3 linked regions of the Glaciimonas sp. CA11.2 genome follow. The protein of the gene in region 1 interacts with the protein of each later gene in a pairwise test. Links are inferred from orthologs where the notes say so. Each region holds a gene or a part of one and is shown in the gene's direction. Other genes may lie near its edges. The genes, in order: RGU75_RS21085, RGU75_RS21815 and glnL.

Evidence for each region.
Region 2: the proteins of RGU75_RS21085 (region 1) and RGU75_RS21815 interact in binary tests that used the Escherichia coli proteins (3 or more experiments, as listed by UniProt). The link is inferred for Glaciimonas sp. CA11.2 from one-to-one orthologs.
Region 3: the proteins of RGU75_RS21085 (region 1) and glnL interact in binary tests that used the Escherichia coli proteins (3 or more experiments, as listed by UniProt). The link is inferred for Glaciimonas sp. CA11.2 from one-to-one orthologs.

What each region holds. Positions count from the first base shown.
Region 1 is NZ_JAVIWL010000001.1:4,875,311-4,885,113, reverse strand. What follows is about bases 5,306-7,998. They hold RGU75_RS21085 (P-II family nitrogen regulator), read left to right. Parts: upstream 5,306-6,329; coding sequence 6,330-6,668; downstream 6,669-7,998. Other genes in these bases: cobT (nicotinate-nucleotide--dimethylbenzimidazole phosphoribosyltransferase), read left to right, coding at 6,974-7,998; RGU75_RS21090 (NAD+ synthase), read left to right, coding at 5,306-6,233. Outside these bases: RGU75_RS21115 (hypothetical protein), read left to right, coding at 1-23; RGU75_RS21110 (alpha/beta hydrolase), read left to right, coding at 69-842; ppa (inorganic diphosphatase), read left to right, coding at 1,102-1,644; RGU75_RS21100 (EamA family transporter), read right to left, coding at 1,820-2,701; RGU75_RS21095 (GNAT family N-acetyltransferase), read right to left, coding at 2,866-4,068; more of RGU75_RS21090, read left to right, coding at 4,614-5,305; more of cobT, read left to right, coding at 7,999-8,023; RGU75_RS21075 (adenosylcobinamide-GDP ribazoletransferase), read left to right, coding at 8,046-8,864; RGU75_RS21070 (histidine phosphatase family protein), read left to right, coding at 8,878-9,513. UniProt on the Escherichia coli protein: P-II indirectly controls the transcription of the glutamine synthetase gene (glnA). P-II prevents NR-II-catalyzed conversion of NR-I to NR-I-phosphate, the transcriptional activator of GlnA. When P-II is uridylylated to P-II-UMP, these events are reversed.
Region 2 is NZ_JAVIWL010000001.1:5,037,032-5,047,220, forward strand. What follows is about bases 7,111-10,189. They hold RGU75_RS21815 ([protein-PII] uridylyltransferase), read left to right. Parts: upstream 7,111-7,413; coding sequence 7,414-9,966; downstream 9,967-10,189. Other genes in these bases: map (type I methionyl aminopeptidase), read left to right, coding at 7,111-7,213; RGU75_RS21820 (pseudouridine synthase), read left to right, coding at 10,021-10,189. Outside these bases: ispC (1-deoxy-D-xylulose-5-phosphate reductoisomerase), read right to left, coding at 1-627; RGU75_RS21780 (phosphatidate cytidylyltransferase), read right to left, coding at 636-1,469; uppS (polyprenyl diphosphate synthase), read right to left, coding at 1,469-2,233; frr (ribosome recycling factor), read right to left, coding at 2,462-3,022; pyrH (UMP kinase), read right to left, coding at 3,196-3,912; tsf (translation elongation factor Ts), read right to left, coding at 4,207-5,088; rpsB (30S ribosomal protein S2), read right to left, coding at 5,283-6,035; more of map, read left to right, coding at 6,410-7,110.
Region 3 is NZ_JAVIWL010000001.1:2,791,741-2,801,809, forward strand. The notes cover bases 1-2,959. They hold glnL (nitrogen regulation protein NR(II)), read left to right. Parts: upstream 1-918; coding sequence 919-2,001; downstream 2,002-2,959. Other genes in these bases: RGU75_RS12110 (DUF4124 domain-containing protein), read left to right, coding at 239-736; ntrC (nitrogen regulation protein NR(I)), read left to right, coding at 2,102-2,959. Also shown: more of ntrC, read left to right, coding at 2,960-3,655; RGU75_RS12125 (metallophosphoesterase family protein), read left to right, coding at 3,801-4,562; RGU75_RS12130 (glutathione S-transferase), read left to right, coding at 4,559-5,191; RGU75_RS12135 (YkgJ family cysteine cluster protein), read left to right, coding at 5,250-5,603; RGU75_RS12140 (hypothetical protein), read left to right, coding at 6,210-6,467; propionate catabolism operon regulatory protein PrpR, read right to left, coding at 6,806-8,458; RGU75_RS12150 (hypothetical protein), read left to right, coding at 8,716-9,144; RGU75_RS12155 (bifunctional 2-methylcitrate dehydratase/aconitate hydratase), read left to right, coding at 9,273-10,069.

The sequences.
Region 1 (9,803 bases):
CACTAAATGGGTCTGTTGCCTGATAAAGGAACTGTAGACTGACATACAACTAACCGTTCGTTAAGTTCATGGACAACTTCAAGAAAGATATTATGGATGAAAAGGGTTTCGTTGAAATTCATAACATACGGTTAGCTTATCAACGCTGGCCCGGCTCGCAGCCACCGATTATGCTCATGCATGAGGCGCTTGGATCAGTTTCGATCTGGCGCAATTTCCCTGTCGAACTGGCGCGTGTTACGGGTCTCGAGGTGATTGCATGGTCGCGGCAGGGTTATGGTGACTCTGATGGGCTTTTAGGCCAGCGTCTGCCGGATTATATTGAGCAGGAAGCGAAATTGGTACCGCAGGTGATGGATGCATTGGGCGTGACTCAGGCGCATTTATTCGGTCATAGCGATGGTGCATCAATGGCGATTATTGCTGCTGCGCTGTTTCCCGAACGTGTGCTCTCTATTGTGCTGGAAGCGCCGCACGTGAATGTCGAGCAGCAGGCGATTGCAGGTATTGTTAAGGCTAAAAAAGCCTTTGAAACGACTGACTTTCGTCTAAAACTCCAAAGGCATCATAAAGATGTTGATCAGGTTTTTTGGTCTTGGTACGACACATGGGTCTCGCCGGTTTTTCAAGACTGGAATATCGAGCAATTCCTGGCGGATATTCACGCGCCAACACTCGTTATTCAAGGCGTGGAGGACGAGTATTTCAGCATGAATCAAGTCGATTTGATCGTGGCGGCTGTGCCGAATGCACGGTATGTTGCCCTTGCGCATTGTGGCCATTCACCCCATCGGGACCAGCAAGATGATGTGTTAAATGCCGTGGTGGATTTTGTGGCGTAATGTATGCCGCATTGCTCACCACATTTAGCGTCAATTACTTCATGTGGTGAGGCACTCTTTTTAAATCTATTGTTGTGCGCATAACACATTGTATTTGTGGATAGTAAAAAGGTCTTAGAAAGCGGTCAAAATTGTAACATTATTATTATTTTGATAATGATTCGCCGTCTTCTTTAAATGTTGCAGTGCATGATGGCGTCTGGAACCGTTATAATTTCGCATTCATTATTTTACCCATCCTTACAAGACGAGAGACAACATGAGCTTGAACGACGTATCCTCAGGGCGTGATTTGCCGAATGATTTCAATGTGATCATTGAAATTCCAATGAATGCTGATCCAATCAAATACGAAGTCGACAAAGAGTCGGGCGCGATTTTTGTTGATCGGTTCATGGGTACGGCGATGCATTATCCGTGTAACTACGGCTATATTCCGCAAACCTTGTCGGATGACGGTGATCCAGTTGACGTGTTGGTGATCACACCTTTCCCGTTGTTTCCTGGGGTGGTTGTGCGCTGCCGTCCTATCGGCGTGCTGAAAATGTCGGATGAAGCGGGTCAGGATGCCAAGCTATTGGCCGTGCCAGTCGATAAAGTGTTGAGTATCTACACGCATTGGCAAAAGCCTGAAGATATGAATGAATTGCGCCTGAACCAGATTCAACATTTCTTTGAGCATTACAAAGATCTGGAAAAAGGTAAATGGGTCAAGATTGATGGTTGGGGCGGTCCAGAAGATGCGCGCGAAGAAATTTTGGCGGGTGTGGCAGCTTACAATAAAACATTGGAAGCAAAATAATTTTTGCTTCCTTTTAAGATAAGCGCACTTCGGTGCGCTTTTTTTATGCCACGCAAGAAATAACGCCTGCGATTATGTTGAGTGGCTGCAAGTAATTAACACTAAAACGGTACAACTTTTGCCCGTTCAAGTCCGCTTGATGCATCGTTTGTTGTTGATAGGCGTCACTTAAGCATTATTTGTTTGGTTTGAGTATCAGCATGAGTTTTGCGCCGAATTGATTCAAAGCCAGTCCGCATAATACGAGTAATCCCGCCACAATTTTCCACCATTGCAACGGTTCGTCTAACACCAGCGTTGCGCTCAGCATTCCCACTACCGGCACTAATAATGCAAATGGCGCGATAGTGGCCGTCGGGTATTTGCGCATCAGGACGGACCAGATACCAAAGCCGATGATCGTATTTGGATACGAATTAAACAGTACCGCGCCAGCGGATATCCAGGTGAAGTGGCTGATTGCATTGGTCCATGAAGCGGGGCCTTCGGTCAAAAATGATGCCAATAATAAAGGTGGCACGGCGATTAACGATCCCCATACTACGAGCGCCAATGGATTGACTTTGCCGATGGTTTTGGTGACGATGTTGGCTGAGGCCCAACTCACGCCAGCGCAGACCACGAGCAAGAAGCCGATGAAAGTGGCAGTGCCATCAACATGGATGGCAACCAGGGCCATGCCAGCTAATGCGATAAACGCGCCAATTAATTGTGCGGCGCGTGGACGCTCCTTTAAAATCAAGACTGCTAATCCGATGGTGAAGAAGGCCTGAAGCTGTATCACCAACGACGCGAGTCCCGCCGTAAATCCCAGATGCATGCCCGAAAACAGCAACGCAAATTGCAGCGCAAATTGGAATAGACCGTAAGCGATCAAAAGACGCCAGGGTATGGCTGGGCGCTTGATGAAAAATATCAATGGTATCGCCGCAAAAATGAAACGCAGGGCCGAGAAAAATAAAGGTGGTAAGTCATGCAGACCTATTCGGATGACGACAAAATTAAAACCCCAAATGGTGACGGTAAGAAGTGCGAGAAGAATGTCGGTCGGTTGCATAGGTGAGGTTCTGCGTGACAGGGCCATCTTACGGATGGGCGCTGCGTGGTAGCAAATCTTTCTGATCGATAAGGAAGGGGTAACGGTTGGTGGTGCGGTGGTGCTTATGCGTCAAGTTGGTCGACTGTGGTCGCGCGCCAAGACGCAAAGCGGGTATTAGGAAATCAACCGTCGCCTTTGAAGGGATTGCGATCATTGAGTTCATCCATATAAGCCTCAATGTCATCGGTTTCCCTCTCTAAAAAATTGGCGACGGCGTTGGAAAAATCTTGGCGGGCGAGCCAATGTGCTGACCAGGTTTTCTGTGGCAGAAATCCACGCGCCATTTTATGTTCGCCTTGTGCGCCGCCCTCAAAGCAACCGATTTTTTGCGCAATGCAAAACTCTAAGGGTTGGTAATAAGCGGTTTCAAAATGTAGACAAGGGACTTCTTCAATTGCGCCCCAATAGCGACCATACAAGGTTGTCTCTGTGTGAATCAACAGTGATGACGCAATTGGTCGTCCCGCGCGCTCGGCCACGATTAATAAGATATTTTGTGGCATCGTCGCACCGATGCGTTGAAAGAATGCCAGGTTTAAATAAGGTGTGGAATGATGGGCAGAATAAGTATGGCGATAGCAGCGATTAAAAAATACCCAGTCTGACTCTGTTGCATCGACACCGCGTACGTGTCGGAAGGTGACGCCAGCCTCGGCGACCTTACGCCGTTCGGCACGAATGTTTTTGCGTTTTTTACGTTCTAATGTATCGAGAAATGCATCAAAGTCACGATAACCCGGATTGAGCCAATGAAACTGGACGCCGCTGCGCAATAAAAATCCTGCCGCATGCAGCGCTTTGGCCTGTTCTGGCGGCGGGTACAAAATATGGGTAGAAGAAGTCTGCGTATCTACGCGTAAGGTTTTCAGCAGGTCGATCAACGCCGCAGCGGATGCCGCATCGCGCGCCAGCAGGCGACTGCCGGTAACGGGCGTGAATGGAATTGCCGACAGCAACTTTGGGTAATACTCCAAACCGCTACGCTGATACGCATCCGCCCAGGCCCAGTCGAACACGTACTCGCCATACGAGTGGTATTTTACGTACAGGGGAAGCGCTGCCATCAATTGCGGCACGGTTGCCGTATCGTTAGTGTTTTCCTCAGCGTTATCCCACAACGTTAAATATTGCGGTTGCCAGCCAGATTTTTCGGAGGCGCAACCGGTTTCGTGCAATGCGTGCAAAAACGCAAAGGATAAAAATGGATTGTTCTCTGCTTGAAGCGCAAGCAAAGCATCCCACGCGGGTTGCCCAATTTCATCCAGAGAGGAAACAATGCGGGGTGTAAATTTCAATGTTGGCGGTGGTGGTGTTTGCTTATTCACTTAGTCAATACGATCTGGGAAGCCAGAGATTACGAGGAAAGGATTGAGTTTAGCACTCTCGGAGATAATCTTCTGGCATGACTAATAAAGGTTGGCGTCATGGAAGTTTCTGCTATTACAGGCCTTTTTATGCCGAGTGTTCGGTCCAGTTTCGCGAACAATGGCATGGTGGTCATGAGAATAAATAGTCAAGAAAACCGTATCGTAGTGACTTTTCATCTGGGCTTTGAAAGCCTTTAGGGCCACGGGAAGACAACTTTTTCTGTGTTTAAGTGAGGGTTGAATGGGGTTTATAAGCTCCTAAACGTTTTATAAAAGAGAGACGATCAGGCTAAACAGTGAGAATAAAGCGCAATAGCAATCCAATAAATATGTGATTAGCCGGGCGCAAGCAACAAATAGCGCATGCGAAGAGATAAGCAAGCGGAAGATAGGTTATACATAAACGATACGCATGTGACACCCATGCGATAATCGGGGCTTGAATTTGTTATTTCGCCTAATTTCGCTGTTTTCATCATCAATTACATTTCATATTCATCGCCATGACAGTCAAAGTCGCCATCGCTCAAATCAATAGCACCGTCGGTGATCTTGCCGGTAATCGCGCCAAAATCGCTGAATTTGCACGTCGTGCCGCTCAGCAGGGCGCGGACATCGTATTAACGCCGGAGTTGTCGTTGGTGGGCTATCCGCCAGAAGATTTATTATTACGTCAGGCTTTCTACGATAAGACTGAGGAAGCAATGACCGCATTGATCGCGGACCTGGCAGATTTACGTGACGTACATGTTGTGGTCGGCCATCCCATTTTGCAAAATGGCGCACGTTTTAATGCTGCATCCGTGATCGTTAATGGTGCGTTGTCAGGTACTTATTGCAAATACGCGTTGCCGAACGATGCTGTTTTTGACGAGAAGCGTTATTTCTCAGCCTCTGATGTGCCATTTGTTTTTGAAGTAAAAGGCGTTCGTTTCGGTCTGAATATTTGCGAAGATACCTGGTTTTCGCATGCGCCCGCGCGCGCGCGTGCCGCTGGCGCGCAGGTTTTATTGGTGCCGAATGGCTCGCCGTACCATATGAACAAGCAACATCTGCGCTACGACATCATGCGGGCGAACGTCACGGCAAAAGGTTTGTCGCTGGTGTATGCCAATCTGGTGGGCGGGCAGGATGAATTGATCTTTGACGGTAACTCGTTTGTGATGGACCAGTACGGTGAAGTCGCGGCGCAGCTGAAGCACGCGCAGGAAGACTTGCAGATCATCGAATTTGATGGCGCGACACCGCTGGTTGGCCCATCCTCGATTACGCCTACGCAGTCGGTAGAGGCGCAGGTCTACCAGGCCTTGGTGTTGGGCGTGCGCGACTATATTGGTAAGAATGGTTTCCCCAGTGTCTTGCTGGGTTTGTCTGGCGGTGTGGATTCGGCATTGGTGTTGGCGATCGCGGTCGATGCGCTGGGGGCTGAAAAAGTACGCTGTATCATGATGCCGTCTCCTTATACAGCAGAAATGTCGTGGGTTGACTCGCGCGATATGGTGCAGCGACTGGGTGTGCGCTATGATGAAATATCCATTAATGATTGTTTCAGCGCTTTCAAATCCACGTTGGCTAGCGAGTTTGAGGGCATAGCTGAAGACACTACCGAAGAAAACATCCAGGCGCGTATTCGTGGCACCCTGCTAATGGCGTTGTCGAACAAATTTGGCTCAATTGTATTGACCACTGGAAATAAGAGCGAAATGGCAGTGGGGTATTGCACGCTGTATGGTGATATGGCGGGCGGTTTTGCTGTTATTAAAGATATTGCCAAGACGCTGGTGTATCGCTTGTGCGCATATCGAAATACGCTGGGTGAAGTGATTCCCACCCGCATTTTGACGCGTCCACCGTCGGCCGAACTGCGGCCTGATCAGACTGATCAGGATTCGCTGCCGCCGTATGATGTGTTAGACGCCATTATGCAAATGTACATGGAAGAGAATCAGAGCATTGCCGAGATCGAAGCCGCCGGTTATCCGATTGAAGATATTCAACGTATTACGCGTCTGATCAAGATCAACGAATACAAGCGTCGACAGGCACCGGTTGGTTGTCGTGTGACGCACCGTGCGTTTGGTCGTGACTGGCGTTACCCGATTACTTCAAAGTTTAAAGAGTGAAGCTTGGAGCATGACATAATTGTGTCGAGCGCTCTTGGTCTCCTTTTCTTTCTTCCTGTATCAAAAGATTTTTGTTAATTGCATAAAGGAGTTGTCATGAAGCAAATTACTGCCATTATCAAACCGTTCAAACTGGACGAAGTACGCGAAGCGTTGGCCGAAGTCGGCGTCAATGGCTTAACCGTCACTGAAGTCAAAGGTTTTGGTCGCCAAAAAGGCCATACCGAGTTGTATCGCGGCGCGGAATATGTCGTCGATTTTTTGCCAAAAGTAAAAGTTGAATTGGTGATTGACGATGCGCTTGCTGAGCAAGCTGTTGATGCCATCATCAAAGCTGCGCGTACTGGCAAGATTGGTGACGGTAAGATTTTTGTCCGCGAAGTCGAGCAAGTTATCCGCATTCGTACCGGCGAAACTGGTTCGGAAGCGGTATAAGACGCTTTAAGACAGGGCTTTAAGACCGGACTTAAAAACCTGGCTTTACAGCACGCATGGTTGTATCGGCTCGTCGTAACATCGTGTATCTGCCAATTCCTGATGCGGAGTTTAGGTGGAATACAGACGGGCCGCGCTGTCTTACCTTTGACGCAGAACGCATTACCGCTGTGCGCGCATGTCGGCAGTATGTGGGCAGCAACACCTTTGCTGCCGTTTTCTGAAGTGTTTTGGCGCAAACGTTGTATCGTGGACGCCGCGCAGATTCTAGAAACCATTACAGAAACACATCGGACAATATCGCCATGCAGATTCCTCACATTGTATCCATTCAGGATAGCGATCTCAGTAATACCATCACCACTGTCATCAATAATAAAACCAAGCCGTTAGGCAGTTTGGGTGCGTTAGAAGCAATCGGCCTTCAAATCGGATTGATCCAAAAAACCACGCGTCCGACATTCATCCAGCCAGCTATCCTTATATTCGCCGCTGACCATGGTGTCGTCGCCGAGAATATCTCTGCTTATCCACAAAGTGTGACGTGGCAAATGGTTGAAAATTTTCTCAACCAAAATGCGGCGATTAATGTTTTTGCACGTCAAAATAATTGCGCTTTGCAGATAGTTGATGCTGGTGTTAATCATGATTTCGGTTGGCCTCCTCAGTTAATCGGTAAAAAAGTCGGTTTCGGAACGCGAAATTTTGCTAACGAGTCGGCGATGACCGCTGAGCAATGCACCACAGCCATGGAACACGGCATGGACCTGATTGGGGGGCTAACCGGCAATATCGTTGGTTTTGGAGAGATGGGAATCGGCAATACCACCGCAGCGGCGGCCATCATGCACAAGATCACCGGCTTGCCGCTGGTCGATTGCGTGGGGGCGGGAACCGCCTTTGATGCTGCCCGAATTTTGCATAAGCAAAATGTGATTCAGCGTGCGGTCAGTTTTCACGGTGGCATCGTTGCGCCGCTTGATGTATTGGCGACATTTGGTGGTTTTGAAATCGCCATGATGGTCGGTGCGATGCTGGCTGCTGCCGAACGCCGCATGGTTTTGCTGATCGATGGATTCATTGTTACCAGCGCATTACTGGTCGCCGCACAGTTGCGTCCCGAAATCCTGGATTACTGCATTTTTGCGCATTGCTCGGACGAGCGAGGCCACCAACAGATGTTGACGTTCCTTAAAGCGCAACCATTACTGCAATTAGGTTTGCGTTTGGGCGAGGGTACGGGCGCAGCGCTGGCATTACCTCTGGTGCAGGCGGCGGTACTTTTTATGACGGAAATGGCGACCTTTGACTCGGCAGCGGTTGATTCTATTTCTACGCCTCCGCATGCACAGTGAATACTGAATAGCCATGTCCAGCATGCGACCCAGTGCGTTACGCTCGCGTAGTCTGACCAAAGCAATCACCCATCAAGTGCGGTTATTCTTCGTTGCGCTGCAATTCTTTACGCGACTGCCCATTCCCGGCTGGGTTGGGTTCGATCCTGCATGGTTACAGCAAGCTTCGCGTTATTTTTCGGCGGTGGGGATTGTTGTGGGTGCTGTGACGGCAGCGATTTATGCGGCGGCGGCCCATGTGTGGCCGCCCGCGGTGGCGGTGTTGCTATCGACCATTGGCGGCATTTATCTGACCGGTGCGTTCCACGAAGATGGCTTTGCTGATAGCTGTGATGGTTTTGGCGGTGGTTATACTGCCGCCCGTATTCTTGAGATTATGAAGGATTCACGGGTTGGTGCATATGGTGTCATCGGCATGGTGTCGATGCTCGGTTTGAAATTCACGTTACTCGTGAGCCTGCCGTTCTGGGCGGTCGTGGCAGCGTTACTAACGGCCCATCCTATTTCCCGTTTGATGGCGAGTAGTTTGATTTGGCGGCTGACGTATGTCAAAGCCGAGGGCAAGGCAAAACCATTGGCAGAGCAGATGTCCGGACCTGAATGTGGCGTGGCGATGGCTTTCGCTGCGTTACCTTTATTGGCAATCGGTGTTTTGGGTTGGGCGCCTTGGGCGGGGATAGCCGCTGGTCTGGTGTGTAGCGCTATTGCTACCTTGTGGCTCGCCCGCTTTTTCGTTAAGCGCATTGGCGGTTATACCGGCGACTGTCTGGGTGCCGTGCAGCAGGTGGCAGAAGTGACCTTTTACCTTGGTTTATTGGCTGCCATGCCGCTTTTAAAATGATGTACTTAAGATAATGATGCAACTCCATCTTGTGCGTCATCCGAAGCCGAGCACGCCAGGAGCTGTATCCGACTTGTGCTACGGGCGTTCTGACCTCCTTGTATCCGAAGAAGAAAATACGCGTTTGTTGCATCAATTGATAAAGGTACTGCCAAAGCCGGTCCTGATGTTTTCTAGTCCGCTCCTTCGATGCGCGGGGTTGGCGGATAGTTTGTCGCGACAACCGGGTTGGCCGGCACCGACTCTTGATCACCGTCTGGTGGAACTGGACTTTGGAAAATGGGAAATGCAATCCTGGCAGGATATCCCGCGTGATGAGATCGATGCATGGGCGGGCGCGGTGATTGACTATCGACCGGGTGGTGGAGAAAGCGTGATGCAGATGGCGGCACGCGTGGATGCGTTTTATCGTGCGTTGCCGCGACTTCATTCACCATCATCGAGCAGTGGCGAAAATAACAACAATGGCGATGATGTTGCCGTCATTTGCCATGCAGGGACTATTCGCCTCCTTTTAGCCTGCCATGCCTTATCCCAGGAGGCTTCCATGCCAATCGGAGCGTCAAGGGCGATTGCGGATATTGCGCGAAAGGCTGCCAACGCAGCCCATAAGATCGGTTACGGCGAAGTGATTTCGCTAATCTGCTGATTTCGCTGGGATTTTGCACGCGGATTCGAAGATTTATTGTTGCTGTAAAGGCAGATGAATATTAGAATGCCGGTGCTTTTGGTGCTCGCGAACACGGCTGTGTTCGCAGTTAAACGGGAAACACGCGATACGTGTGCTGCCCCCGCAACGGAAAACAAGCGTCTCAATTTGCTTAATGAATGACTGGTTGAATGACCGGTTAATGTCGGCCTATTCACTATGGCCGATAATTGCAGCGTAGTTGCTGCAAAATATTGATTACACATTGTGACAAGCTGCCTCTAACACCA
Region 2 (10,189 bases), 170 kb from region 1 along the record:
CATTACCCAGTTAGGATGGGCAACTGCTTCTGCTGGCGTGACTAATTCGAGCGTCTCGACCGCTCTTCCGAGAAATGGACCACCAGATGCCGTCAACAGAATCTTGACAATTCCCGCAGCGCTCGGATCACGCTGATATCCGTGTGGCAGGCATTGAAAAATCGCATTATGCTCGCTGTCAATCGGCAAAAGCGTTGCGCCACTGATGCGCACGGCATCAATAAACAACTGGCCCGACATGACGAGCGCTTCTTTGTTCGCCAACAGGATTTTTTTTCCGGCATATGCTGCTGCCAGCGATGGTGCCAATCCTGCGGCACCAACAATCGCAGCCATGACCGTGTTGCAAGACGGTGAACTCGCCACTTCGCACAAGGCTTGCTCACCGTAAGAAACCTGTGTTTTTAAGCCTTTTGAAAGCAGTAGCCGTGACAATTGAGAGGCCGCTTGCGCAGTACCCACAACAGCAACCTGCGGCCTGAATTGTTCGCACTGCTCTGCCAGCTGCTCAATCCTGCTATGCGCGGTCAACGCGTAAACGGCATACCGCTCAGGATGGCGCGCAAGCACATCGAGCGTGGATACACCTATTGAGCCGGTTGAACCGAGAATTGTAATATTTTGCATGAGTGACCTTAAAACCAGTAACCCAATAATGCTACCAACGGGAGCACAGGAATCAACGCATCAATTCGATCTAAAACGCCGCCATGCCCCGGTAACAGTTGACTGCTATCCTTAAAGCCGGCACGGCGTTTTAATAATGACTCAAATAAGTCCCCTATTACACTCGCCATTACCAATATTGTCATGACACCAAATAAGCCAGGCCAACCCCACACCAGGAATAGCTGCACAGGAAAAGTATCTGCTAACGGTATCGCTGCAGGAGAAACGCAAATGAGGCTGGCGATCACCAACACAAATACCCAGCCTCCAATCGCCCCCTCCCACGATTTACCCGGCGAAATGGACGGTGCTAACTTACGTCTTCCAAACGCTTTGCCACAAAAATAGGCGCCAATATCTGCAACCCACACGATGGCCATCACTGAAAGCAAGTAAATTGGAGAATGCAGGAAAAGTCCGAGGATAGCAAGAAAACAACCAAAAATCGAGATCGCGTAGGTGAATCCAACGATGCGATTACCAACACTGTTGAGCGCCGGCAATCCTAAACCCAAAGAAGGCGTAAAACGCAGACACCAAAGCGCTACGCAAAGAGCAAATAGCGAACCCAGATTGGCACCATTGCCTTTTACCAATACCAAAATGAGTAAGATCATTGTAGCAGCGGCACAAGCTAACGCACGCTGGCCAGTGACGCCAAAAAGCCGCGCGCACTCCCAAATGGCAGCGGCAAAAAAAAGTACGGCGACAATAGCAAACGCAGGAAAAAAATTGAGATAAAGAATCGGCAATAACACTGCCAATAGTAACAACGCTGTAATTACACGCGTTTTAAGCATCAAGACGCCTTTTTATGTTTTACCAATTGCTCACTGGTACGCCCAAAGCGACGCTCACGCTGCTGATAAGAGGCAATCGCCTTATCTAGTTCAGCGGCGTCAAAATCAGGCCAATAAGTATCCGTAAAATAGAGTTCGCTATACGCTAATTGCCATAGCAAAAAATTGGAAATCCGCTGCTCACCGCCAGTGCGAATAAATAGGTCTGGTTCCGGCGCATAAGCCATAGCCAGATGCTCAGCGAGTTGATCTTCAGTAAACGACAACCCGTTGTCAGGGATACCTTGGGCCAACATCTTTTTTACAGCCTGCATAACGTCCCAACGACCACCATAATTTGCACAAATGGTGACAGTTAAATTGGTATTGTTCGCAGTTTTACGCTCAGCATTGGCAATCATATCCCGCAACTTAGCGTCAAAACGACTCAGATCACCAACCACCTTCAGACGAATTCCATTGTTATGCATTTTTCCAACTTCACGTTCGAGCGCGGTAACAAAAAGGCGCATTAATAATGACACCTCTTCTTCAGGACGTCGCCAGTTCTCAGAACTAAATGCAAACAAAGTGACAAACTCGACACCAAGCTTGGCACATGTCTCTACAATATTACGAACCGCCTCGACGCCTTTACCGTGCCCCGCAAAGCGTGGCAAAAATCGGCGCGTAGCCCAACGGCCGTTGCCATCCATAATGATAGCTATATGCCGAGGCACTACCGCACTTGACGGCACTGAAAGCGTCGAACTTGAATAAGTCATGAAAAATGAAATAAGAATGATTGTTTAGAGCCTGCTGCTTCGAATCGTCCGTAAAATTCTCGGTACCGATTTAGAATCTTACTACGCAGACTTGATCGGAATGCGGGAGCAGCACAAAAAATTTCACTTACAGAAAAATTTCTTCTAGTAAACGTCTGTTCATGTGCCGCTCGTCAATCCATTGATGGCTGCTTACAAAATATCCTGAATCGGACATCCAGCAATACTTTACACCGTCAAAATTTCTTTTTCTTTATCTACGACCTGCTTGTCTACATCGGATACCGCTTTGTCTGTCAGCTTCTGAATTTCATCTTGGGCGCGTCGCTCGTCATCATCGGAGCACTCTTTATCTTTAACGAGTTTTTTTAGCCCTTCATTGGCGTCTCGACGAATATTACGTATAGCAATTTTCGCATCTTCTGCTTCGCTTTTGACGAGTTTGACCATTTCTTTACGACGTTCTTCCGTCAATGCCGGAGTCGGAACACGAATGATCTCTCCTTGCGTCGATGGATTCAGGCCTAAATCAGCTTCCCGAATCGCTTTTTCGATGACAGCAATCATCTTCTTTTCGAATGGCTGTACACCGATGGTACGGGCATCAATTAAGGTCACACTTGCGACCTGGCTCAAAGCCGTGGGGCTACCGTAATACTCAACTTGAACATGGTCCAATATGCCGGTATGGGCACGGCCGGTACGTACTTTGGCCAAATCTGCGCGCAAAGTCTCAAGGGACTTCTGCATTCTCAGATCGGTACTTTTTTTAACGTCAGCAACGCTCATGCTGCTCTCCTATTCGTAAGCCTTAGGCTTTAATCTTTGAATAACTTAATTTAAAAAACTGCCTAATATTCAGCTATACCGTCCACTAAACATTCCAAGATATCATTCTAGAATGAAGACCCTGCGGAGATACCATGCAGGTCCACCCTCACACGCGTGAACAGGTTGATATTTTAAACGTGAACCAGCGTACCCTCATCTTCACCCATAATCACGCGCAGTAACGCGCCCGGTTTATTGATAGAAAATACTTTAATGGGTAGCTTTTGATCGCGGCACAACGCAAACGCCGTTGCGTCCATTACTTGCAGATGCTTAGTAATAACTTCATCAAAAGTAATAGTGGTGTAGCGTGTCGCGGCAGGGTCTTTTTGAGGATCTGCGCTGTAGACGCCATCAACTTTGGTCGCTTTAAGCACTATTTCGGCGCCAATTTCGGAACCGCGCAACGCCGCCGCCGTATCCGTAGTAAAAAATGGGTTACCAGTACCTGCTGCAAAAATCACTACTTTATCTTCTTCCAGATATTGCAACGCTTTTGGTCGTACATATGGTTCTACCACTTGCTCGATACTGATCGCCGACATGACGCGTGCAGTCAATCCGGCTTGACGCATAGCATCTGCCAGCGCTAGTGAGTTCATCACTGTTGCCAACATGCCCATATAATCTGCCGTGGCGCGATCCATTCCTTCTGCACCGGGTGCCACACCGCGGAAAATATTTCCGCCGCCTATAACAATCGCCAGTTGCACACCTAGCGCTGCAATTTCGGCAACATCGGCAACCATACGATCGATAGTCGCTCGATTGATGCCATAGGCATCATTGCCCATCAGGGCTTCACCGGAGAGCTTAAGGAGAACACGCTTATATGCTGGTTTGGTCATGGTCTGAGTCCTTCGTTCTATCCGATTAACAATTAATTATTACGTATTTTTATTATTACACTAGCTATTCGAGGCTACTATTTTTTAAATTAGCCACCTCGATATTTACTACGATCATGCATTACAACTTAGCTGTACAAATTACAACTTTGCGCCTGTAAAGTAAATCCGCCCCATTAAACTGCAGGCGATTTGCAGTCACAAAATGCTTGTCGCGCCATTTAGTCCACGTATGGATCAAAAAATTCCCGACAACAGAAAAAACGGGCCTTCCGGCCCGCTTTTTCCTATTATTTAAGCTTGTCCGGCTGCGGCAACCGTTGCCGCAACCTCTGCAGCAAAGTCATCTACTTTTTTCTCTATGCCTTCACCGACCACAAACATCGCGAACGACTTAACGCTGGCATTTGCCTCTTTAAGCATTTGTTCGACGGTTTGTTTGTCGTTTTTTACGAACGACTGATTCAATAAAGAAACTTCTTTCAAGAACTTCTGTACCGAGCCTTCAATCATCTTTGCAGCGATTTCAGCAGGTTTGCCAGATTCTGCAGCCTTCAAAGTCGCTACCGAGCGTTCTTTTTCGATCAGTTCCGCTGGCACTTGATCCGAAGACAACGATACTGGCTTCATTGCAGCAATATGCATAGCAACATCTTTTCCGACTTGCTCATTCGCAGCGTCGTACTCAACCATTACACCAATACTGGTGCCGTGAATATAAGAAGCGAGTTTGGCAGTGGTTTCAAAACGCTGAAAACGACGAATCGACATATTCTCACCGATACGACCAATCAATTCTGTACGACAAGATTCGACAGTACCTCCATTCAATGGCAAGGCGGATAAAGCAGCGATGTCAGCTGGATTATTTTCCGCTGCCAACTTGGCGCAAGCGTTAACCAATGCGATGAATTCGTCATTTTTGGTTACGAAGTCTGTTTCGCAGTTAACTTCTACCAAAGCGCCAACGCCGCCAGTGATATAAGCAGCAACAACGCCTTCGGCTGTAATCCGGGAGGCTGCCTTCGAGGCTTTTCCACCTAATTTAACACGCAAAATTTCTTCTGCTTTGACCATGTCGCCTTCGGCTTCCGTCAACGCTTTTTTGCATTCCATCATTGGCGCATCAGTTTTTGCGCGCAGTTCACCAACCAGTGCTGCAGTAATTACTGCCATATTATTCTCCTAGAATTGGGGCGGGTAAGGCGCTTTCGCCATCTGGTCGCTTAAGTCTCTTGTGAGGCTAAAACCGTCAAGAACTAGACCGAACCATCATCCGCACACCAGTCAAAAATATTCGGGATATACAAAAAAAGGGGCCATCGCTGCCCCCTTTTTTTGGTTGAAGTGTGTTACCTCAATCTCAGGATTTACGCCTGATCGTTAACTTCAACGAACTCGTCACCAGCATTAGCCTTGATCAACTCAACTACATCATTAACAGCGTTAGCACGGCCTTCAATGATTGCATCAGCAACACCACGAGCGTACAAAGCAATTGCTTTAGACGAATCGTCGTTACCAGGAATAATGTAAGTTACGCCTTCTGGTGAGTGGTTGGTATCAACAACGCCGATCACCGGGATTCCCAGTTTTGCGGCTTCAGTGATAGCGCCTTTGTGGTAACCGACGTCGATAACAAAGATTGCGTCAGGAATGCCGCCCATATCCTTGATACCGCCAATAGCTTTTTGCAATTTGATCATTTCACGCTGGAACATCAAACCTTCTTTTTTGCTCAGATTTTCTACTGAACCGTCAGCGATCGAAGCTTCCATTTCTTTCAGGCGCTTGATCGAAGTCTTGATGGTTTTGAAATTAGTCAGCATACCGCCCAACCAACGTTGATCAACGAAAGGTGAACCTGAACGTGCAGCTTCAGCAGCGATGATTTCACGTGCCTGACGCTTTGTACCAACAAACAGGATGTTGCCGCGATTGGATGACAATTGGCGAATATACTTCATCGCTTCTTGGTACATACCAAGGGTTTTTTCGAGGTTGACAATGTGAATTTTGTTACGATGACCGAAGATGTAAGGTGCCATCTTTGGGTTCCAAAAACGAGTTTGGTGACCAAAGTGAACACCGGCTTCCAGCATTTCGAGCATTGTTACGGACATAATTTTCTCCAGGGTTGGGTCTGGAATCTGCTCAGTCACCAGATTTGTATATATACATATACAAGAAGGGCACCCTTTTCGAGCGGATTCGCGATTTAAAACAACGAGTTACGACGTTACTATCTTTAGTGCTAAACAAAATAATGCAACGCTGCCTGAATAGCAATTCCAGCCAGCCCAAGATTCTACCTCAAAACAGGGTAATGCTTCAAGTACCCAATGCCTGTTTACAGCGAAGCTAAGCCAGCTCGACTATAATTAGGGCTAAATTAGGCAAGCTGCCGAATCTCAATTTAGCTGGGACTACCATTCCCTCTATTTTTTATGATTCTTTCGACATTATTTTGTCATTCTTTTCCCACATTTATTCACCTATGTCCTCTATTTCAATTAAAACATCCGAAGATATCGCCGGTATGCGGATTGCTGGCAAACTCGCCTCGGAAGTTCTTGATTACATTACTCCTTACGTTAAAGTCGGCGTCACTACCGGTGAACTGGATCGTCTTTGCCATGAATACATGACAAATGTTCAGGGAACCATCCCAGCGCCATTGAACTATTGCCCCCCAGGTTACACGCCCTATCCAAAAGCAATCTGCACATCAGTAAATGATGTGATTTGTCATGGTATCCCTGGCGATAAGGTTCTTAAAAACGGTGATGTCGTGAATCTTGACATTACGGTTATTAAGGACGGCTATCACGGCGATACAAGCCGCATGTTTTATGCTGGCGAACCGTCAATCATGGCAAAACGTCTCGGTGATGTGACATATGAATGCATGTGGCTTGGGATTGCCAAAATTAAACCCGGCGCGCATTTGGGCGATATTGGCTACGTCATTCAACAACATGCAGAAAAAGCCGGATACAGTGTTGTTCGCGAATTTTGCGGGCACGGAATCGGCAAGGTATTTCACGAAGAGCCTCAAGTGCTGCACTATGGACGTCCTGGCACTCTCGAAAAATTAGAAGCAGGAATGATTTTTACCGTCGAGCCAATGATCAATGCCGGGCGCCGCGACGTTCGCGAAATGGGCGACGGCTGGACCATCCGTACAAAAGACCGTAGTTTGTCGGCTCAATGGGAGCACACAGTTCTGGTGACGGAAACAGGTTATGAAATTCTGACAAAATCGGCTGGAACGCCACCGCCGCCGGCTTTCATCGTGTAAGCTGGCGCTACAAAATTTATTGCCATATTAATCATTGCGTTACTCGGCAGGCCGGTTTCAATCCTGGATTGACAACTGCCTCCCGAGTTTTTCGTTAATGTGCGCTTGTCATTTGGCGCGGGAAGTAATCGTATCATTCGTCAATATAGCAATCGTTCCAGCTGTCCCAACCGCCTTTTTCCGCTCCCTTTAGCAAAGCTATGTCGACACTTGCCAAAACCCTAAAAAATCAACTCAAAACTGAACGGCAAACGGTCATCAATGCTTTTTTAGTCAACGGCAAACCCGAACCGCTACTGAAGCAATTACGACAAAGTGTCGATACCGCTCTGACGTTAGCGTGGAAAATACTCCAGTTACCCGCCTCCGCCTCATTGGTTGCAGTAGGCGGGTATGGTCGGGGGGAGTTATTTCCGCATTCTGATGTCGATCTATTGATTTTATTAGAAGCGGTACCCGATGCTGAGCTAAAGAACAATCTGGAACAACTTGTTCAATTATTTTGGGACATTGGCCTGGAAATTGGCCATAGCATCCGTACGATAGACGAATGCATGACCGAAGCTGCTGCCGATATCACCGTCAAAACCAGTTTGCTCGAGGCCCGACTGGTCACTGGCAACAAGCACCTTTTCTCTGAGTTACAAAAACGGTACGACGCAGCGATGGACCCACGTGCCTTTTTTCAAGCAAAAAAACTGGAAATGCGGCAACGCCATGTGAAGTTTGAAGATACCGCGTTCAGCCTTGAGCCCAACTGCAAAGAAAGTCCGGGCGGCCTGCGTGATTTGCAGGTGATATTGTGGGTCGCCAAGGCCGCGGGCCTAGGTGACTCATGGACTCAGCTTGCCAAGCGATCTTTGATTACAGCCACTGAAGCACGGCAGCTAAGACAAAAAGAACGCGCGTTCAAAGACATCCGCATTCGTCTGCATATTCATACTAATCGCCGCGAAGATCGACTGGTGTTTGACGTCCAGACACCAATCGCTGAAACCTTGGGTTTCAAGACAACCGAGACCCGACGCGCCAGCGAATATCTGATGCAGCGCTATTATTGGGCCGCTAAAGCGGTCACACAGTTAAATTTGGTGCTTTTGCAAAATATTGAAGGGTATCTGTTCCCACAGCCCATAGTTCCTCGGCCAATTAACGAACGTTTTAATCAAATAAACGGGCTAATTGACATAGTCGCGGATAATCAATTTGAGACCATGCCGTCCACGATGCTCGAACTATTCTTGCTTATCGCGCAGGATACCAGGCTTAAAGACATGACCGTGCGTACGCGCAGGGCTCTATGGCATGCGCGCGCAAAGATTGATGCTGCGTTCCGTCGAAATCCCTACAATCGCTCATTATTTTTGCAAATTATTCAAGCACCGCAAGGAATAACCCATGCTCTACGCGGGATGACTGAGACCGGTGTTTTGGGGCGCTACCTCCCCAATTTTCGTCGCATCGTAGGTCAAATGCAACATGACCTGTTTCACGTCTATACAGTCGACCAGCATATTTTAATGGTGGTTCGCAACGTGCGCCGCTTTACGATGAGCGACCATGCACACGAATATCCCTTTTGCAGCCAGTTAATTGCCAACTTTGCGCGCCCCTGGATACTTTATGTAGCGGCGCTTTTTCACGATATCGCAAAAGGTCGCGGCGGCGATCATTCCCAACTCGGCATGGCCGATGCCAGCCAATTTTGTCAGCAGCACGGATTGACGGCAGAAGACACCGAGCTCGTGGTCTTTTTGGTGCAACAGCATCTGACGATGTCTCAGGTGGCGCAAAAGCAGGATATGTCAGATCCTGACGTTATTTTGCAATTTGTTAATACGGTCAAGGATGAACGTCATCTAACAGCGCTCTATTTACTGACCGTCGCCGACATCCGTGGAACCAGTCCCAAGGTTTGGAACGCCTGGAAAGGCAAGTTACTAGAGGACTTATATCGCATCACCCTAAGAGTATTAGGGGGTGAAAGCCCCTCCACTGATCGTGAACTAAAGAATACCCAAGAAGATGCATTGAGGACATTGCGCTTATATGGCTTGCCCAATGATGCGCATGAGCCATTGTGGGCGCAACTGGACGTAGCGTACTTTCTACGCCACGATGCCGCCGATATAGCCTGGCAGACGCGTTCTTTCTACACACTCGTCAATAGCCCGAAACCGATCGTTAAGGCCCGGCTCGCGCCAATCGGCGAAGGCTTGCAAGTGGCTGTGTACACGCCCGATGAAACCGATTTGTTTGCACGTATTTGCAGTTATTTTGATAGCAAGAATTTCAGCATTCTGGATGCGAAGATTCATACAACCAAACATGGATATGCCCTTGATACATTTTTATTGAGTGCGCCGTTGTTCGCCAAACATTATCGCGATATTATTAATCTGATTGAGCACGAACTGACCGAGCAACTTGAGGCGCGTGGTCCACTACCTGCGCCGACTCGTGGTCGGTTGTCACGGCTGTCACGTACCTTTCCGGTTACGCCAACAGTTGACTTACGGCCAGACGAACGGGGACAATATTATTTATTGGCTATCACTGCCAATGACCGCGCTGGTTTGCTTTATTTGATCGCGAACGTACTCGCCAAATACAAAATTAATTTACATACGGCCAAAATTATGACGTTGGGCGAACGCGTCGAGGATGTATTTTTAGTCGATGGCAATGCGCTCAATCATAATCGCCTGCAACTACAACTCGAAACCGATTTACTCGATGCTTTGCAGATTTAAGCCTTATTTTATTTTGCTTTCACCATTTTTTACCTTTACCTGATTTGCATCTTTATGACTGAACCGTTACGCCTTTCCAAACGCATGTCCGAACTCGGCCTGTGCTCACGCCGCGAAGCCGATGAATGGATCGCCCGTGGCTGGGTGCGTGTAGATGGCATCATTATCTCTGAGCTTGGCAGCAAAGTACTTCCACATCAACACGTCACAGTAGAGCGCCAGG
Region 3 (10,069 bases), 2.1 Mb from region 1 along the record:
ATAGATAGCGATTTAAAATATTGTTTTAATTCGTCATATTTTTTAAGCGATATTTTGATCAAAAAAAAAGGACCGGAAAAGTCATCTTTTCCGGTCCTTTTATACTATTGGACATCGTTTTAATAGTCATTCTGGCACGATAGAATACCAAGTAATTACCTAGCAACTACTTAGCAGGTAGTCACGACAGTCTGGTTTGACTTAAACTAACGTCTTCATTGAATTGCGAAGAGAGTCTATGAAGCACCTCATTCCGGGAATTCTGATCGTTGCTGCCATGAGCGCAATCGGTGGGGCTGCCATGGCCCAAAGTAATATCTATCTTTGTGTCGATGCGCAAGGCACCAGGGAATATAAAAATACAGGTGATACCAAAGGCTGCAAAAAGGTGGATTTACCACCGTTGTCAGTAGCGTCATCACCGCGTCCAGCAGTTGGATCAAACGCGGCGAATAAGTCGTCGCCAGTGACGCCGCCAGACTTTCCTAAAGTCGACGGTGGGACTCAAAAAACGCGTGACAATGACCGCCGTCAGATTCTGCAGGACGAATTAAAGACAGAACAGCAGAAGCTCGCAGATATTGAAAAAGTGTACAACAACGGTGTGCCGGAACGTCAGGGCAATGAGCGCAACTATGCGAAATACCAGGAACGGGTAGCATCGATGAAAGATGATTTGGCGCGCACTCAAAAAAATATTGAAGCGCTTAACCGCGAGCTTTCGAATTTAAAATAAAGATAGTGCGCTATTGCATGTAGCACTTGGTATTAACTTTGCTTGGAATAAGGCCGCGTATGCGGCTTTATTTTTTTGCTATAGATACTGCGCGGCAGCCTGCACTAAGTTCCACTCATTTAAGAGGACGTTGAGGTGTAAAGTGCATTCTCATAGTTTGTTTATATTAAAGAGATTTTTGAATGACAACTAAAACTGCAGTACCGACAGCAACTGAAGGGCTTGAACTACTGGCCTCGGCGGTTCTATTGCTGGACAGAGAAGGACGTATTGTCTATGCCAATCCTACCGCAGAAAGTTTACTCGAAAGTTCGGTTAAGGCACTCAAGCAACAAAAGCTGAGTGATCTATTTTTAAATGGTGGTCAGCTGGCTGCTGTCTTTGAGAAGGCGGTCGCGCATCAGTTTGACGATCTGCGGCAGGATTTGATTTTGGACCGCATTGGTCGCGAACCGCTTTGGGTCGATACCATCGCGAAGGTACTCGACAATCCCGCCACACCTGTTCTGATCGAGTTACGAGAAAATGTTCAACAACTCAGATTAGAAAGAGAAGAACGGCTGTTCGATCAAAGTCAGGTGAATAAGGAATTAATTCGCAATCTGGCGCATGAAATTAAAAATCCTCTCGGTGGCATTCGGGGTGCTGCGCAGTTGCTCGAACTGGAACTGCCCGAGCGTCACCTGAAAGAGTTACGCGAATACACGCAGGTAATTATTAAGGAAGCCGATCGGCTGCAAACATTGGTGGACCGTCTACTCGCGCCGCATCGACGAGCGCACATCGTCGGCGATGTCGACATCCATGAGGTGTGTGAGAGGGTGCGCAGCCTTATGGTCGCCGAGTTTCCGCATGGCTTAAGGATTAATCGCGATTACGACTTGTCGATCCCACAATTTCGCGGTGATAAAGAGCAGCTCATTCAAGCCATACTCAACATCGCGCATAATGCCGCGCAGGCTTTAGCGCACCGTATTCAGGACGGAGATGCCGATTTGACATTTCAGACCAGAATTGTGCGTCAGGTAACGTTGGCGAAGGTCCGTTATCGCCTGGCATTAGACTTGCATATCATTGATAACGGACCGGGTATTCCTATCGACATTCAGGAGCGTATTTTTTATCCTCTCGTATCGGGGCGTGATGGTGGGAGTGGTTTGGGGCTGACGCTGGCACAGACCTTTGTACAACAGCACTCGGGAGTAATCGAGTGCGAAAGTCGCCCGGGCTGTACTGATTTCAGGGTATTGATTCCTCTGCCTTAATAGACTGCGTGGACCGCGTAGTTGTGCAGCTCAGAGGATCACAAGGCCGAAAAGCTACCGACAGAATGCTAACCGCAAGATTATTGAAGCCTGGACACATATGAAACCAATTTGGATTGTTGACGACGACGAATCGATACGATGGGTGCTGGAAAAAGCGCTGGCCCGTGAAAATCTGGTCACCAAGAGTTTTTCGAATGCACGCGATGCGATGGATGCGTTGCAATCCAGCACACCACAAGTGCTTGTCTCAGACATTCGTATGCCGGGGACATCCGGACTTGAATTATTGCAAACAATTAAAGCGCAACATCCGGGCGTGCCGGTTATCATCATCACCGCGTTTTCGGATCTTGATTCAGCCGTCGCCGCATTTCAGGGCGGTGCGTTTGAATATCTCGCAAAGCCGTTCGATCTGGAAAAAGCAGTCGAACTCATTCGGCGTGCGCTGGACGAAAGCTTACGCGAAGTCAATATAGAGCAAGCCTCCGCCGAAACGCCGGAAATTCTGGGTCAGGCGCCCGCAATGCAGGATGTGTTTCGCGCCATTGGACGTCTTTCACAATCGCATGTAACCGTTTTGATAACGGGCGAATCGGGTACTGGAAAGGAACTGGTGGCGCGCGCTCTACATAAACACAGCCCACGTGCGTTACAACCTTTTATCGCATTGAACACAGCCGCAATTCCAAAAGATTTGCTTGAATCCGAATTGTTCGGGCACGAGCGTGGTGCATTTACCGGTGCGCAGGCGTCACGACGCGGGCGCTTTGAGCAAGCTGAAGGTGGAACCCTGTTTCTGGATGAAATTGGTGATATGCCGTTTGATTTACAAACGCGCTTATTACGCGTTCTCTCTGATGGTCATTTTTATCGGGTTGGCGGTCATCAGTCGCTCAAAGCCAATGTCCGTGTCATAGCCGCCACGCATCAGAATCTGGAAACGCGGGTGCGGGAAGGTCTGTTCCGTGAAGACTTATATCACCGACTAAATGTCATCCGTTTGCGCTTGCCAAGTTTGCGTGAGCGACGTGAAGATATTCCCATTCTGACGCGTCATTTTCTAGGACAAAGTGCTAAGCAACTAGGCGTTGAAAGCAAACGTGTTTCCGAAGGTGCGATGCGTTTTATCAGTGCTTTGGACTTGCCCGGTAACGTCCGACAGCTAGAAAATCTCTGCAACTGGATCACTGTGATGGCGCCCGGCCAGACAGTTGAAATCAAGGATTTGCCGCAGGAATTAATTGCTGAATATGATAAGCCGCTTGGCCAGCTTAGCCACGATGTGACTGGTAACACCTATGTATCGGCTGGTCTGGCGCCATTTGATCTGCACGTCGCGTCGACTACAAATATCTCTCCGGAAGATGTAAATCGATTTGCAAAGTTGTCAGATACGAACTTAACTTCTGCTGCCAACGATGGCCGAAATTGGATCAGTCTTTTAGAAGTGGAGGCCGCTACGATGCTGACCGGCGGTGATACCGACGTGATGGATGTATTGGGACGGCAATTTGAATCTGCGCTGATCAAGATCGCTCTGAAGCATACTCATGGACGCAAGAACGATGCAGCAATCAGATTGGGGATCGGGCGCAATACTATCACGCGGAAAATTCAGGAATTAGGAATAGCTGGCGCAAAGGACGATTAATCTGTGAAATTGGCAGGGCTAAAGCCGACGCTAGTGAGCGTTGGCTGGCTCGCTGATTATTTAATCGACACTGATTAGCCTCGAAGCAGTCAAAAATGGTGGACACCAGTAAAATAGGGCCTTTACTATCCTGGTGAGGCAAATAATGCGTCTTGCGATCCTGTCCGATCTACACCTGACCGTCGCGGAAATGTCCGTACCGCCCAGCAATTGCGATGTCGTGATTTTGGCCGGAGACATCGCTCGCCCGCAACAGGCGATTACCTGGGCGCGTCAATTTGACGTGCCGGTTGTCTATGTTCCTGGTAATCATGAATATTACGGTGGCAGCCTGACCGGTACTTTGGCAACCTTGCGCACACTTGCAGAAGGTACGAACGTTCATATTCTTGAGCGTGACGAAATGTGCTTGCATGGCGTACGCTTTCTAGGATGTACCTTGTGGACTGATTTTCGACTGGCACCGACCGTCGAAGAATGTGACGCATCAATGACCATGGCTCGCGAGCTTGTTCGTGATTTCAGTCGTATAAAACTGGATGTGGACAATGAAACTTTATTTACGCCTGTTATATCGCGGCAGATTTTTGATCAGTCGGTAACTTGGTTGGGGCACAAATTTGCTGAATCTTTCGACGGTACAACAGTCGTTGTCTCGCACCATGCGCCTACAAGAGATAGTATTCATCCAAAATATGAGGGCTCACCTTTCAATGGATGTTTCGTTTCTGACATTGAACAAAAACTTGCATCCTGGCAGCCAGCGTTATGGGTCCACGGACACCTGCATGACAGTTCCGATTACCAAATAAAGCAGACGCGTGTGGTGTGCAATCCGCGTGGTTATGTACGCGATGGCATTGCCGAGAATCCGTTGTTCGATCCGCATCTGGTGATCCAGATATGACCGATCAAGGTCTGCCGATCCTGTACACATTTCGTCGCTGCCCTTATGCGATCCGTGCACGTTTGGCAATCAAGGCCAGCGCAGTGCCGGTTCGGATGGTAGAAGTCAGCCTGCGTAATAAACCACAAGCGATGCTGGATTGCTCTCCAAAAGGGACTGTGCCGGTATTGCACTTTCAGGATGGAACAGTCATCGACCAAAGCATCGATATTATGCGATGGGCGCTGGCGATTAACGATCCGCAGGATTGGTTGATTGGGTGCGATGACTTGTCGCCTGATGTCGCTGCGTTGATCGCGCAAAATGATGGCAGCTTTAAGCACAGCCTTGATCGTTATAAATATGCAGAGCGATTTCCAACATTCTCCGCAGCAGATTATCGCCTTCAGTGTGAACTATTTCTATCGATCTTAAATGCGCGCCTGTCGTTGCATGGCTACTTATTGCGAGACCAGCCGAGCCTCGCCGACATGGCACTTTTTCCATTCATTCGGCAATTCGCGCACGTGGATAAGGAATGGTTTTATGGCGTCAATAATGCGCATATACACGTTATCCGATGGTTAGATTCGTTGATCGAATCGCCCCTGTTTGGTGCCGTCATGGAAAAGAAATGCGCGCCAACATAGCGACTTTTGTCGTTGTTGCCAACGCACGTCGAGTACATTTTTTTGGTGAGGTTCTACATTGACCGACAACATGCAAAAAATAAGATTCTTTCGGTCGCACATACCGACATTTGCTTGCGTTCCCGGTTGCCACGATTGCTGTGGACCGGTAAAGGCCTCATCTGACGAGATGGCGAGAATGCCCGTTAAAAGTGACACAGAACATGATGTTGCATTAGCCAACTTAAGCTGCCCACATCTCGGTGAGAAGGGCTGTCAGGTTTATGAAGACCGGCCGATCATTTGTCGTCTGTTTGGCACTACGCCGCGACTTGCATGTCCAAACGGGATGCGCCCGGACCAGATGATCGATACACGAATCGAGGCAAAAATTGATCAGTTTTTTCGAGGAGTGCGCCATGTGTTGGTGTGAAGTGGCAAACAGTTATGCTATGTGCTGCATGCGCCAGTCTGAGAGCGCGAGTTTGTAGAAATTTCTGCACGCGTTTGTTCTCCTCATAAAATACGATTTCCCTCAAAATCAGGTGCGACGCCCTATCGGTCATTAGTCCAAACACTCAAAATATTATCGCGTTTATGTGGAGCTTTCAGGGAAGCGCTATTTTGATTATGTCGACGCGTTTAGCTGCAAATCTTCTCATTAATTCTAAGCTGCCGTTGTTAAGTGTTGATGTTTGGATAGATACTACTATCGTTTTACCGGCCCACGCATTGGAGGGATGACCTGTTTCGTTGTTGTGGCGCAATCAGTTTTCTCATAAAAATTATTTTTTTGAGCAATACACGTTATCCCTATAAAGATAGATTGGATTATTTTCCATTGTAGGTCACGTGTAGGGAAGCACTGTCGGCGCTGACAGTTTCCTCCGACGAGAAAATCAGACGAAACACTATAGAAATCATCTGCTTCAACTCATACCATGGTTAGGCATTTCACCGGGTAATCTTTTCAGTTTAGTTGCCGGGAAAAAATGCGTATTTGCAGCATTGTCACTCTTTCGAACTTTGAAAAGGAACTATGATGAGCTCATCAAATAATACTGGTAATAATCAAAATGATCCAAGTAGAACAAGCCGCGACGGCACTCAAGGGCAGCATGTGAGAGCTGGCGACCAAAACCAAAAGAATACCCCTCAACAAGATACTGGCCGTAGTGGCACTCAGGATCAAAATACAAAGTCTAACGATCAAAATAAAAATGCTGGCGGCGGAGATAAAAACGGCCAACGTCAAAGTGATCAAAGAGACCAATCAGGCCCCGGACGTTCAAAATAGTTGAATCCATCCCGGCGGCGTTGGATGGGATTGGTTATACGAAAACTTGAGCCTTGCTGAATTGCATTAATTTTTATTGAAATCAATCATCTGTTCGGCAGAAATGAAGAAGTGAAGAAACAAAGAAACGAGGTAAAGCCAACTGACTAGTTGGCTTTACTTTTTTCTACTAATGTTTTGTACTAAACAGGGAGAGGGATGTTGGCCCATAAGTCGGCGCATCAATTAGAGAAAAGTGATGCGGTGCCAGCACAGGGAAGTGGCGACAAACTTTTTAACGTTATTTTTGATGAGGCAGGATGCGTGGTTAAGGGTGATTTTTACGAATATTGGACTGCTTATTTCATTTTCCGCCACAGGGTGGTTCGGCTAATGCCAAGGTGTTTCGCCGCGGCCTCCCGGTTTCCTGCAAAGCGCTTGAGAACCTCTTCGATCGATTCTGTCGGTATGTCGGCGATGCGCGTGGCGCTATCCTGATATTCAATCTTGATTGCACCCAATTCCGGTGCAAGTCTTAATATAAATGCGGGGGTTAGCGCCTGCAACGGTTCGGCTGCCAGATACAATGCCAGACGTTCCATCAGATTTCGGAGTTCGCGCACGTTGCCTGGCCATGAATAGCGTGCGAGCAACGGCATGCAGGCCACGACTTCGGCGTGTAGGTTGGCGTGTGGTCGCACTCCTAAGGATGCCAGCGCGTGTTTTAAACGCCACTCCGCAAGTGTGACCAGATCGTCCGGGTGTTCACGTAAAGGCGGCAAATTCATCCGCAATACCGTCAGGCGATAAAATAGGTCACCACGGAAGCGACCGTCTCGGACACGTTCGTCCAAATCGCAATGTGTGGCGCTGATAATGCGTACATCGACGGGAATTGGTCTGGTACCGCCGACACGCACGACTTCGCGTTCCTCCAGAACGCGCAGCAATCGGGTCTGTAACGGAAGCGGCATTTCGCCTATTTCATCAAGAAATAAGGTCCCTCGATTGGCGGCTTCGAACAAACCAGCCCGACCACCGCGACGGGAACCGGTGAAGGCACCTTCTTCATGCCCGAATAATTCCGACTCCAGTAACGACTCAGCCAATGCCCCGCAATTAACGGCGACGAAAGGCCGGCCTGTTTTGGCGGCGGTTCCTTGTTCGTGAGGATGCTCCCGATGAATAGCTTGCGCGGCTAGCTCTTTGCCGGTGCCGGTTTCTCCCTGAATCAACACGGTTGCTGGCGAGCGCGCAAATAAGACGATCGTTTGGCGTATTGTCTCCATCGCTTCCGAGTTGCCACGTAAATCGTTGATGCTATGTTTGGTACGTAAGGTGTCGCTGACGGAATGGCCGCGGCCGCGCGAAGATTCCAGCTGCGTTAAGCGTGCCACTTCCAAGGCATCTTCAAAAGCCTGCCGAATAGAATTGGAGGAGTAAACAAAAATGCCCGCCAGACCCGCTTCTTCCGCCAGATCGGTGATCAGTCCGGCACCGACGATCGCTTTAATGCCGATTGATTTCAGTTCGTTAATTTGGGCGCGTGCGTCCTCTTCTGTTGCATAAGCGCGCTGTTTGATATTCAAGCCGAACACGGTTTGAAATTCTCGTAAAGCCGGTAATGTTTCCTGATAAGTAATCACTCCCAGGTAAGGAGAAATTTTGCGCGCCTTTGCTAGCGCTTGCATAAAATCGAAGCCGCTGGCCTTGGCGATAATCACCGGCACGGACAAACGGCTTTTTAGGTAGGCGGCGTTTGAACCGGCTGCAATGACGGCATCACAACGTTCAGTGATCAGCCTTTCGCGAATATGTTGCACCGCATCTTCAAAGCCAAGATTGATCGGAACAATATGCGCCTGATGATCGTATTCCAGCGTGATGTCGCGGAAAAGGTCGAATAGGCGCGAAACCGATACTGTCCAAATGACAGGCTTATCGGCATTGTCGGTATTTCCCGCCTGACGATGCGGGGTAGCGTTGCTGGAAAAAGGACGAGACTGGGACATGATGGTTTTGCTTCAATGGATGTTCAATAGATGTTTCAATCAATCGTTCCATCACTGTTTCATATTCTCACATGTTACGCAACATGAAACGAGGAATAACCCGCGATAATAAAAATTATTCCTCCATCGGCATAATGTGGGTCCAGAAGACTTAGAATTTGTACTAATTGGTCTGCGAAAATAAACGCCTGAATGGAGAAGGGCTTGCAGAGTGCCAATTTATCTCATGTCCCGTTCTCTATTTTCAGGAAAATGCTATGAATGTATCAAAGATTGCAGTGAGTGTAATAAGCCGTCGGTTTGTGAAAATCTCGATTGTTGCTGCAGTGGTTGCTATGACGGGTTTGTTGGCCGCGTGCGGATCGTCGGTGCCGCTGACCGAAACCCGATCACCTGCCGCAGAGTTGCCGATACTCAGCAAGCTGGTTGCGCCGCCAGCATTGGTGACGGGACGATTTAATTGCGAATTAGGCAATCGCGTTGAAATTGAGTCGGATGGAAATACTGGTGCAAATTTAACCTGGAAGGGTAGTAAGTACCCGATGGTGCCGGTGGTAACAACGACTGGCGCAGTGCGTTTTGAAAATCTGGCCAGTGGGTTGGTGTGGATACAGATACCGGCCAAATCAATGTTGTTAAATACAAAGCAGGGCGCGCAGTTGGCGAATGAATGCAGAGTGCAGTAACACATTGATTTTTTTGCCAGATTGAAATTCAAACCGTGAGGGCGGTTTCGGAGCACAACTTTGCTTCCAGCAGGGAAGAAATTAAAGCAATCCAGCCAGCCGTGACCCCGCCATCAACAAGGAAAAAAATGCCTACTCATATTTCCAACGTCCGCCCAAAATACGACAAAGTCCTGGTCGATATCGTCGACTACGTCACCAATTACAAGATTGTCTCAAAAGTAGCCTTCGACACGGCACGCAACTGCCTGATCGACACGCTAGGTTGTGGTTTGGAAGCGTTGGAATATCCGGCTTGCAAAAAATTGATGGGTCCGATAGTGCCTGGTACCGTTGTGCCAAACGGTGCGAGAGTTCCCGGAACGCAATTTCAGCTTGATCCGGTGCAAGCCGCTTTCAATATCGGCATGATGATCCGCTGGCTCGATTTTAATGATACCTGGTTGGCCGCAGAATGGGGCCATCCATCGGATAACCTGGGCGGCATTCTGGCCACGGCTGATTGGTTGTCTCGTAACGCCGTCGCCGCTGGCAAAAAGCCGTTGAGGATGAAAGACGTGTTGACCGCCATGATTAAGGCGCACGAAATTCAAGGCTGTATTGCGCTCGAAAATTCTTTCAACAAAGTCGGTCTGGATCACGTTGTGCTGGTCAAGGTTGCTTCCACTGCGGTGGTCTCTGAAATGTTGGGACTGACGCGCGAAGAGGCGCTCAATGCCGTGTCGTTGGCGTGGGTCGACGGTCAGTCGCTACGGACATATCGTCATTCGCCCAATACCGGTTCACGCAAATCATGGGCCGCTGGCGATGCAACTTCGCGCGCGGTACGTCTGGCGTTGATGGCAAAGACCGGCGAGATGGGTTATCCGTCGGTCTTGACCGCCAAGACCTGGGGATTTTACGACGTCCTGTTTAAAGGTCAGGC